DNA from 2 places in the Laceyella tengchongensis genome. Region 1 is predicted to be linked to the other one. Evidence: riboswitches for the same ligand, from Rfam matches in the RefSeq annotation. Region 1 holds a riboswitch; the other holds the start of a gene.
What was found. A riboswitch is a leader RNA that binds a small molecule or an ion and turns the genes downstream of it on or off. The one in region 1 is predicted to bind lysine.
Positions count from the first base shown of each region.

Region 2: linked by a shared signal. The riboswitch ahead of QQZ12_RS16075 (amino acid permease) and the one ahead of QQZ12_RS03040 (aspartate kinase) in region 1 are both predicted to bind lysine.

Region 1 covers NZ_FXTU01000001.1:617,061-621,956, reverse strand. The annotation lists gene QQZ12_RS03050 (ABC transporter permease) at 1-227, opposite strand, end outside; gene QQZ12_RS03045 (ABC transporter permease) at 229-1,143, opposite strand; gene QQZ12_RS03040 (aspartate kinase) at 1,389-2,618, opposite strand; lysine riboswitch at 2,846-3,032, opposite strand; gene QQZ12_RS03035 (RNA ligase family protein) at 3,188-3,967, shown strand; gene QQZ12_RS03030 (HD domain-containing protein) at 3,960-4,232, shown strand; gene QQZ12_RS03025 (AAA family ATPase) at 4,258-4,896, shown strand, end outside.
Region 2 covers NZ_FXTU01000012.1:45,045-49,940, forward strand. The annotation lists gene acpS (holo-ACP synthase) at 1-222, opposite strand, end outside; gene QQZ12_RS16065 (antibiotic biosynthesis monooxygenase family protein) at 410-697, shown strand; gene QQZ12_RS16070 (DUF2269 family protein) at 750-1,205, shown strand; gene QQZ12_RS16075 (amino acid permease) at 1,459-2,904, opposite strand; lysine riboswitch at 3,019-3,207, opposite strand; gene QQZ12_RS16080 (LysE family translocator) at 3,493-4,098, shown strand; partial or broken gene ant(6) (aminoglycoside 6-adenylyltransferase) at 4,145-4,896, opposite strand, start outside.

The DNA of each region.
Region 1 (4,896 bases):
CCCGTTTGCAGGTTTTGCTCATTGTATTCATATTCGGACAGCATCGGGCCGACAATTGAAAGGATCGCGATCAAGACAATGGTAATGAGACCCGCCATAGCTAACGCGTTTTGTCGCAACCGTCGCCAACTCTCCCGCCAATACGACACCCGGGGGCGGCGGATCGCCTCCATCGCCGGCCTTGAACGGCTCACACGCTGAAAACGGGGATGATACACCGGTTCCATGTCACTTGCCTCCTTTGGCCAACTGAATCCGTGGGTCAATCCAGCCATAAGCCAGATCAACCAGGAAATTGACGATAATCAACAGCGAAGAGTAAAACAGGGTGATTCCCATGATCAAAGGATAGTCACGGTTGGTGATGCTCTCCACAAAATACTTGCCAATGCCCGGTATGGAAAAAATGCTCTCAACCACAAAACTGCCCGTCAACACCCCGACCGTGAGCGGTCCCAACACGGTGACCACAGGTAAAATCGCGTTGCGGATCGTATGGCGGACGATCACGAACAAGGGTGGCAACCCTTTGGCTCTGGCCGTACGCACATAATCTTGCGTCAAGACCTCGACCATGCTCGACCGCATCAACCGAGTCACGCTAGCTAGAGGGAACGCGGCCAGCGCGATTGTTGGCATCACAGTAGACGCGAACCCTTCCCACGTGGCCACTGGCAAAAGCTCCCACTCGACCCCCAAATATTTTTGCAAGATCGGAGCCAGCACAAAGCTAGGCACAGAGATCCCCAACACCGCCACCAGCATGGAGAAATAGTCCAGCGACCTGTTTTGCTTGAGCGCGGCCACGACGCCCAAAGCAAGGCCAGCCACAACCGCTACCAACAACGCTTGCGCCCCCAACTGGGCCGAGACGGGAAAACCTTCCGCCACAATCTCATTGATCGAGCGAGTTTCATATTTGAAGGAAGGGCCCAAATCCAGCGACACCAGATTTTTCATATAATGGACATACTGAACGGGCAGCGGATCGTCCAATTGGTAATAAGCATACAAATTACGCAACACTTCTTCGGGTAGTTTTTTTTCATTGCTGAACGGATCGCCCGGAATCGCTTTCATCATAATGAATGTGACCGTCGCGATCACCCAGAGTGTCAACACCATCTGTAACAATCGGGACATCACATATTTGACCAACGCCAACACCTCCTGAAACAATGATAGATGGATCGATTCAATTATTTTAATCATCACCTAAACAATGATTTTCAGTCAATAAATAATTTTATCATTAATCTGTTTATTATAACTCCACTTGGCTTTACTCAGCAGAATAGGGATTCCCATCTACTCCGGTTCATTATATGAGATGAGATCACAGAATAGAAAAGGCAGTCCGCCCTCCCCAGACAGACTGCCTCTCTTGTCTACACTTTGACTTCGATCCGATCCAGGCCAAACGCCGAATGTAGGCGGCGCGCCCCTTCCAGAGCCTGCTCCCGCTCCACCACGCAGGAAATTTTAATCTCGGAAGTGGAAACCATTTTCACCCGAATGCCCGCTTCGCTTAACGTGGCAAACATCTTGGCCGCTACACCCGGGCGGGCCATCATCCCCACGCCCACCGCGGAAACCTTGGCCAATCCCCCTTCATACAAAATCTTGGCAAAGCCCAACTCACTTTGCGCCGCCTCCAATACCTGCCGCGCTTCCAAGCCTACTTCTTCATTCACACTGAAAGCCACATCAACCCGTTCATGATCATGTTCGCTCTGGACGATGATATCCACATTGATGTGCGCCTCGGCCAACAATCCAAACAGCCGCGTCAACGTTTCTTCATGATTCGGCAATCCCAACACCTTGATTCGTGCCACTTGCAGGTCGTGTGCGATGCCGCTGACATGATGCGAGGTTTCCATCTCATTTTCCCCCTTAATCCAAGTGCCCGATTCATTGACAAAGCTAGAGCGCACCACTAATTTCACCTTATTCCGCAACGCGGCTTCCACCGAACGTGGATGAAGCACGCCCGCCCCCAAGTGGGCCAGTTCCAACATCTCTTGGTATGAAATCTCATCCATCTTCTGCGCCGCCGGAATTACGCGGGGATCTGCCGTATACACGCCTTCGACATCCGTGTAGATCTCGCAATAATCAGCTCCCAACGCAGCCGCCAATACAACGGCCGTCGTATCTGAGCCGCCCCTTCCCAATGTCGTGATCTCCCGTTGAGAAGAAATCCCTTGAAACCCGGCGACGACCACAATTTCCCCTTGATCCAACGCCGTAGTGATCGTCTCCGTGTTCACATCATGAACCATCGCCCGACCATGGACACAATCGGTGGTAATCCCTGCTTGCCAGCCAGTGAGCGAGCGGGCTTTCAATCCTTTCCGATGCAAGGCCATGGTTAATAACGCGATGCTCACTTGTTCACCTGTCGCAAGCAACATATCCATCTCGCGGGGAGAAGGGTGTGGATGAATCTCTTTGGCCATCCCAACCAATTGATCTGTGGACTTCCCCATCGCCGACACCACTGCCACACAACGCTTCCCTTGTTCATAGGTACGAGCTATGATCTCTGCTACGGCTTGAATCCGTTCAATGCTTCCTACCGAGGTACCGCCAAACTTTTGCACCACGATGCTCATGCTTACTCTCCTCTCGATTCTGCATAGCTGGCTGGGGCCTGACTGGCAAAGCAAACTGACCCCTAAAAGCGGCGGACAAACCGGTTTTCCTTAAACCGATGGGTGTTAAAAAACCGCAGATATGAATCAGACATGACCCAGAAAGGCCTGTAAAAAAACAGAAAAGGCCACAGCAGAGAATCGCTCGCTGTCGCCTTTGTTTTTTTTCGCTCCAGCTCGCTCATCTACTGCGGATTAGCGCTTCACAAAAGCAACCCATGCGCTTTTGTGACAGTCCTGTTCCTGTTCGGATACAGTCCCAGCCTGCTTTCTGTCGGGTCTTCCAGCAAACTTCGGCGGCGTTTCCCTTTCCTTGTCCATCAACGGCCCGTCCTCCGAACAAGTACTCATGAAACCCGCGCCTCTACTCCACAATGAGTGGCGAGAATTCAAATAAAATATTAATTTTTATGATATTAACATAGCTCGATCCGAGTTGGCAAGGGCAAAAAAACATTTGCTCAAGACATTTTCACACTGATTCTTTATGATTAACATATAAATCAAAATATATTTAAAGGATGAAGCGGATGATCAAATATCCTCGCACACGCCATTTGTCGGGGTCAGGACTGCAACCCGGCGATGAAGACTTAAACATAGCAACTTATAAGGAACTGATCGGACGGCATATTGTCATCGAAGAGAAGATGGACGGGTCCAACACGGGCATCCGTTTTACCCCGGACGGCTCCTTGCTATTGCAAAGCCGCGGGCATTACTTGACGGGTGGCCCCCGAGAGCGGCAATTCGCCTTGTTCAAAAGCTGGGCTCACCACCATGCCCCTGCGCTTTGGGATTTGCTCACCGACCGATATATCATGTATGGCGAATGGATGTATGCCAAACACACCATCTTTTACACCGACTTGCCCCATTATTTTTTGGAATTTGATATTTACGACACACAAGCCGGTGCCTTCCTTTCCACAGCCAAACGGCGGGAATTCTTGGCCAAAGCGCCTTTTATCGTTTCGGTGAGGGTCTTGTATGAAGGCGTCGCTGCCAGAAAAAACACCTTACCGGATTGGATCGCCCCTTCCCCGTTCATTGCCGCAGACCATTTGGAACAACTAAGGCAACTAGCCGACCTTTTGGGACTGCAGCCCGAACTGGCTTGGCGGGAAACGGACCCTTCCGGATTGATGGAGGGTTTGTATATAAAAGTGGAAGAGGGCGATTTTGTGCAAAACCGTTACAAATGGGTGCGTTCCGACTTTTTGCAAACCATCATCGATTCCGAATCCCACTGGATGAACCGGCCACTCATTCCCAATCAATTGCGGAAAGGAGTGAATCTTTTTGATTGATTCTGTACCATTTAACCGCCAGCAAGCTCTTGACCAATTCCCTTGGTTGCAAACACTTAGCCACGTGAACCAAGATCCACATTATCATGGGGAAGGGGATGTGCTATCCCACACATGGATGGTGGTGGATGAACTTCGCCGGCTCCCCGCGTGGCAAGCCTTGGCACCGGCTGAGCAATCCTTGTTGCTAAAGGCCGCCCTGTTTCATGATATCGGCAAAGACATGCACAAAGATCGGCGACGACGGCCGCATCCATGCTCCTAATCATGCCAAAGTCGGTGCCCAGATCGTGAGAGAGAAAATGCAGGCCCTACCGCTTCAAGAGCGGGAGATGTTGGTACAACTCGTCCGGCATCACGGTTTGCCATTGTGGTTTTTTGAAAAGCCCGACCCCGAGAAAGCGGTGGTTGGCGCCAGCTGGCATATCCGCCTCGATTGGGTAGCCATGTTGGCCGAAGCTGATGTGCGCGGGCGAATTTGCCCAGACCAAGCGGAATTGTTGGAGCGGATCGCCTATTTCCGCCAATATGCCACCGAACTGGGCTGCTACACACAACCCAAACCCTTCGCCAACAACCATACCCGCTTTCGTTATTTTCGTAGCGACCACCTGCGGATCGACGACGTGCTATATGATGATACCGACTTCGAAGTGATCATGATGTCTGGATTACCCGGTGCGGGCAAAGACACCTGGATTAGCTTGAACCATCCGGATCTCCCAGTCGTTTCCTTGGATCGCATCCGGCATGAACGCCGCATCTCTCCTACCGCCAATCAGGGAGAAGTGGTCAGCATCGCCAAAGAAGAGGCCAAATGTCTGTTGCGAAGAAAACAACCATTCATCTGGAACGCCACCAATCTCACTCGGCATTTACGCGATCCACTCGTTGATCTATTCGCTTCCTATGGCGCGCATGTCAGCATC
Region 2 (4,896 bases), on a different contig from region 1:
AATATCCTGAAACGAACAAACACCGCCAATCCCCGTCCCCAATGCTTTGGAAATCGCTTCTTTGGCGGCAAACCGCCCCGCAACATATTCCAAACAGCGACGTGGCTGTTCAGGCATTCTCGCCCATTCCTCCGCAGTCAAGATACGACTGGCCAGCCGTTCACAACCCAATCGCTCAATGCGTTCCAACTCGACGATGTCGGTTCCAATCCCCCAAATCACTTGCTTCACCTCTCAATCAGAGCAAGCCCACAGCAAATAGCCCGCTGATTATCAAAAAGAGCATAACACAACGAAAAAGAGATCACCAACCGCCCTGTGGAGTTGACATCCGTTTTTTTACGGTCTTCCCAACGGTAAATTAATGGTATAGTAGATAAGGAATATGGTTTGATGAGGAGGCTTCTCCATGTATCAGGTGAATAACCGCATCAACATCACATCCCCTGAGCATCTGGCGATGTTGCGGGAACGTTTCAGCAACGCGCCCGAATCGATGAGCAGGGTTCCCGGTTTCGTCTCGTTTCGTTTGTTGGAGGCGGAAGATGGTTCCCATGTCCTTGTGGAAACCGTTTTCAAATCCAAAGAAGATTATCGCGCATGGGTGGAAAGCGACCACTTTAAGCGCGCTCACGGCGGACGTACCGGTGAAGCCAACCGGCCTGAGCTGAGCAGTTATCATGTAAGGATAACATAACCTTACCCGCGCTCATTCAATACCAAATGACTTACAAGGAGTGACTTTCTTCATGACTGCAGGATTAGTTGTTAAATTTTTGCATGTTCTGTTCGTCGCCACTTGGTTTGGCGGCATCAGCCTGATGGCCATGGTGTTGCGTGACGCGACTCGCTCCAACAACCTCGACACCATGTCGCACGCATTGAATCGCGCCCAACGCTGGAATATGACCATGTTTATGCCCAGTGCAGTGTTGTCCCTGATCACTGGTATGTACATGCTGATGCAAGTAGACGGCGAGAAGCCGCTGTGGCTGATCGTCAAAGAGCGTTTCGGTAGCGTGGTTGTCCTTTTGTTCATCTTGTTTGTCGTCATTTACGGCCGCAAGGCGCTGAACCAAGTGCAAGCCAGCGGCATCGAGAGCGCAAAGGCGCAGTCCATCATCAAGCGTTACATCATGTTGCTCAATATTTCACTATTGCTGATGGCGGTGCTGATCTTCTTCGCCACCGTCAAATTGGCATAAGCCAGCAAAAGCTTCATGGCCATTTGGTCATGAAGCTTTTATTTGCTGCTAGAAACAGGGCAGACGTCCAGTCATTCCTCTATATACGCAATATCAATCAAGGAAGGTTCTATCATTCTTGCGTCGATCCCTTTGCCATCCCTTTCGTTCCTACAACCCTCTCCTCCCTAGTCCGCTTACAAAAAAACCCCAGCGGAACTCGTCGTTCGCACCGGGGTTGTTATCATCATCCTGTCGTGTGTAGCTGGTCTAATCAATCATCCAACACGCATTTTTCCAATGGAATGAGCTTGGTTTTCTTCGTCCATTTATAACCGAGATAAAAGGCCAAGAACACAGGAATACCGATATATGAAACCAACAGCCCATACCAGTCAATCGTTTGTCCCAACAATGCTTGGTAGTTTTGTCCCACAATTACGATCAAGCAGAGGGTGAAAGCAAACAACGGCCCAAACGGGAACCATTTGGCTTTGTATGGCAGGTCGGCCAAGTCCCTTCCTTGACGCACATAGGCGCGGCGGAAACGGTAGTGACTGATCGCAATTCCCAGCCATGCGATAAACCCGGTCAAGCCGGAAGCGTTCAGCAACCAAATGTAGATCGTCCCTTCCCCAACCAACGAAGCGAGGAAAGCCAATCCCCCGATCAACGCCGTAGCCAACAAAGCATAAATCGGTACGCCATTTTTCGTCAGTCTGGCAAAAATCTTCGGCGCCTTCCCTTCTTTAGCCAACATCCACAACATCCTTGTGGAAGCGTACATCCCCGAGTTGCCAGCGGACAAAACAGACGTCAATATCACCGCATTCATCACGGAAGCGGCAAAGGCGAAACCAGCGCGTTCAAACACCAGTGTGAACGGGCTTTTGGCGATAGCATCTACATCTCCGCCGGCTAAGTTCGGATGCGTATACGGGAGAATCGTGCCAATCACCAAAATCGCCAAACCATAGAACAACAAGATCCGCCAAAACACTTGCCGAATCGCCCGCGGCACGTTTTTGCTTGGGTTCTCACTCTCTCCCGCGGCCACGCCGACCAGTTCCGTCCCTTGGAATGAAAAACCAGCAATCATAAATACGCTGATGATCCCCATCAACCCGCCGCTAAATGGTGCCTCTCCCACCGTCCAGTTCTTGGTGCCGACGGCTTGTCCACCCAGAATGCCGACAATCATCAACAAACCGACCACAATAAAAATGATAACTGTTGCCACTTTGATGAAGGAAAACCAATACTCCGATTCACCATATCCTTTGACCGATAACGCATTCAAGGCGAACATCAGCACCAGAAACAACGCACTCCATAAGATGGCAGGCGAATCAGGGAACCAATATTTCATGATAATCGAGCCTGCCGACAATTCCACTGCAATGGTGATCGCCCAATTGTACCAATAATTCCAACCCAAAGCGAAACCGAAGGCCGGGTCAACAAAACGGCTGGCATATGTGCTGAAGGAGCCGGAGACTGGCATATAGGTGGCCAACTCCCCCAGGCTGGTCATCAAGAAGTACACCATCATACCAATGGCCATGTATGCGACCAACGCCCCTCCAGGGCCCGCTTGTTGAATCGCGGAGCCGCTGGCCAAAAAGACCCCTGTCCCGATGGAGCCGCCGATGGCAATCATCATCAGATGCCTGGCTTTTAAGTCGCGTTTCAAATCGCCACCCGATTTTCCTCTGCTCATGAAAAAACACCTCTCTACTGTTATAGTATGGCGAGGTGGTCAGGATAATAAAAATACCGCCCAATGACGATGCACCTGATTTGGACGGCATATTACCATACTCACACCAAATCCCCGCAAGATAGCGCAACACATTTGCTTGGCAGGCAAATGTGACAGTGCTGCCCCTATTCGAGCACAGCCCCAGCCTCACTGATCAGAGAACACAATGAAGCTTCGGCGGTCTTTCCTTTCATTGATTTTCGCCGACTTCTCTGTGTCTCCAATCAACTACTCATAAAAACCGCGACCTCTACCTCACCGAAGAGATCCGATGAGGGTTTACCTATTCGATTTCTGGTTCGTATGTAACGAGTATAAGCTAACCTTAGTCATTTTTCAATGTTAATATACAGGTAAAACATACTAAAACCATTTAATTAACTCAACCAGACGTCTCGCTTATTTGTTCCGCAAGTGAAAAAGCGGCATTGAAAGCTTACCAAGCTTGCATCCTGTTTTCTGAGGATACTATTAAAGGCAAGTCCCGGCACGTAAAAGCATACCATGTAGTAGTTCAATCAAGCGAAGCGGATGGGAGAAACGCCGATGGAAAGTTGGTTTCATTTCTTGCTGCTGGGTTTGGCCTTGTCCACCCCTGTCGGACCGGCCAATCTGGAGATGATCAAACTCGGCATGAATCGGGGATTTTATTTGTCATGGCTAGTGGGATTGGGTGACGTTTTTTCCAATCTGTTTTTCATGCTGATTCTGTTGTATGGGTTGTCAGATTGGCTTGCGCATGAATGGGTACGTGCCATCTTCTCCATCATCGGCGGCCTTTTCCTCATTCAATTGGGCCTGCGTTCCAACATGACGATCTCGTTGCTTTCCGTTTCCTTTCCCGATCCGGTTTCAGCGATGATGAAAGGATTTTGTCTTGGCTTGATCAATCCCAGCGACCTGTTGTCCTGGCTTGGCATCTACAGCAGCATCAGTCAACAATCCATTGACTTCATCTGGTCCGCTTTTGCTTGGCTTCTGCTCGGCTCCTGTCTGTGGAACTCCTTGCTCTCCTTTGCGGTTAGCCATTGCCGTCATTTTGTCAAACCCACCCTCCTACAAATCTTCATGAGGGGAGCGAGCCTGCTCTTAGCCGTCTATGGCGCCAGCTTCCTCATCCGGGGTGTAAGCCACTTCATTTTCAGCGGATAAGCCTCAACGATCCACTCGCTCAAGATGAACCCCTTTATCAACGCGATCAGTTCAAAGAATGATAGATTTCCTCTGTATACTTGGTAATCACTTCATCATAATTGGGATAAGGATATCCAAGGTTTTTTGACACGGCTTTGGCATATTTTCTAAACAGCTCGTGACAAGTGAATAGCGATTGCCACATGTTTTCGTAACTGTTCTCAGAATAGGTGGACAACAACTTTTGACAATCTTGTTCGGGCAGATAGCGCTCTATAAATTTATAATTTTTCCCCAAACTGAAAGAAAAACCTTGCTCAGACCCAATATGCCAAGACATCATCCGCAATCAAATTGGGTTTTCCATTCTCATTTAAGTGGTCGATAGCAAACAGGATTTCCTTTCTCGCCACACCTTTCACAATATATGTGGAAACCCACCAATACTCATTGCAACAATCATCAAACTCCCTTGCGGTCGGTTTTTTAATCCAATATTGCCTGTCGCTGGCCACCACTTCCTGTTTGACCAGACCATCTTTATCAAGGAGGACTTGCACCAAGCCGTCGCTATCGGCAAAATACTCTTCCACTTCTGCCAACGGAATCAGGGTGAGATCTAGCTTAATGCCATCATCAAATAAGATGAGATACGAAAACCAATTGCCCAACTCCGGCGGGAAAAGCTCCATGTCTTCTGGCTTTTGCATAAACAGACGATGACCGAATGCATCCAGCCACAAATCATTCTCTTTAAATGAGTCAAGATCGGTGACGAAATAGGAGATATCATAATCCTGAAATTTATCCGGTCGA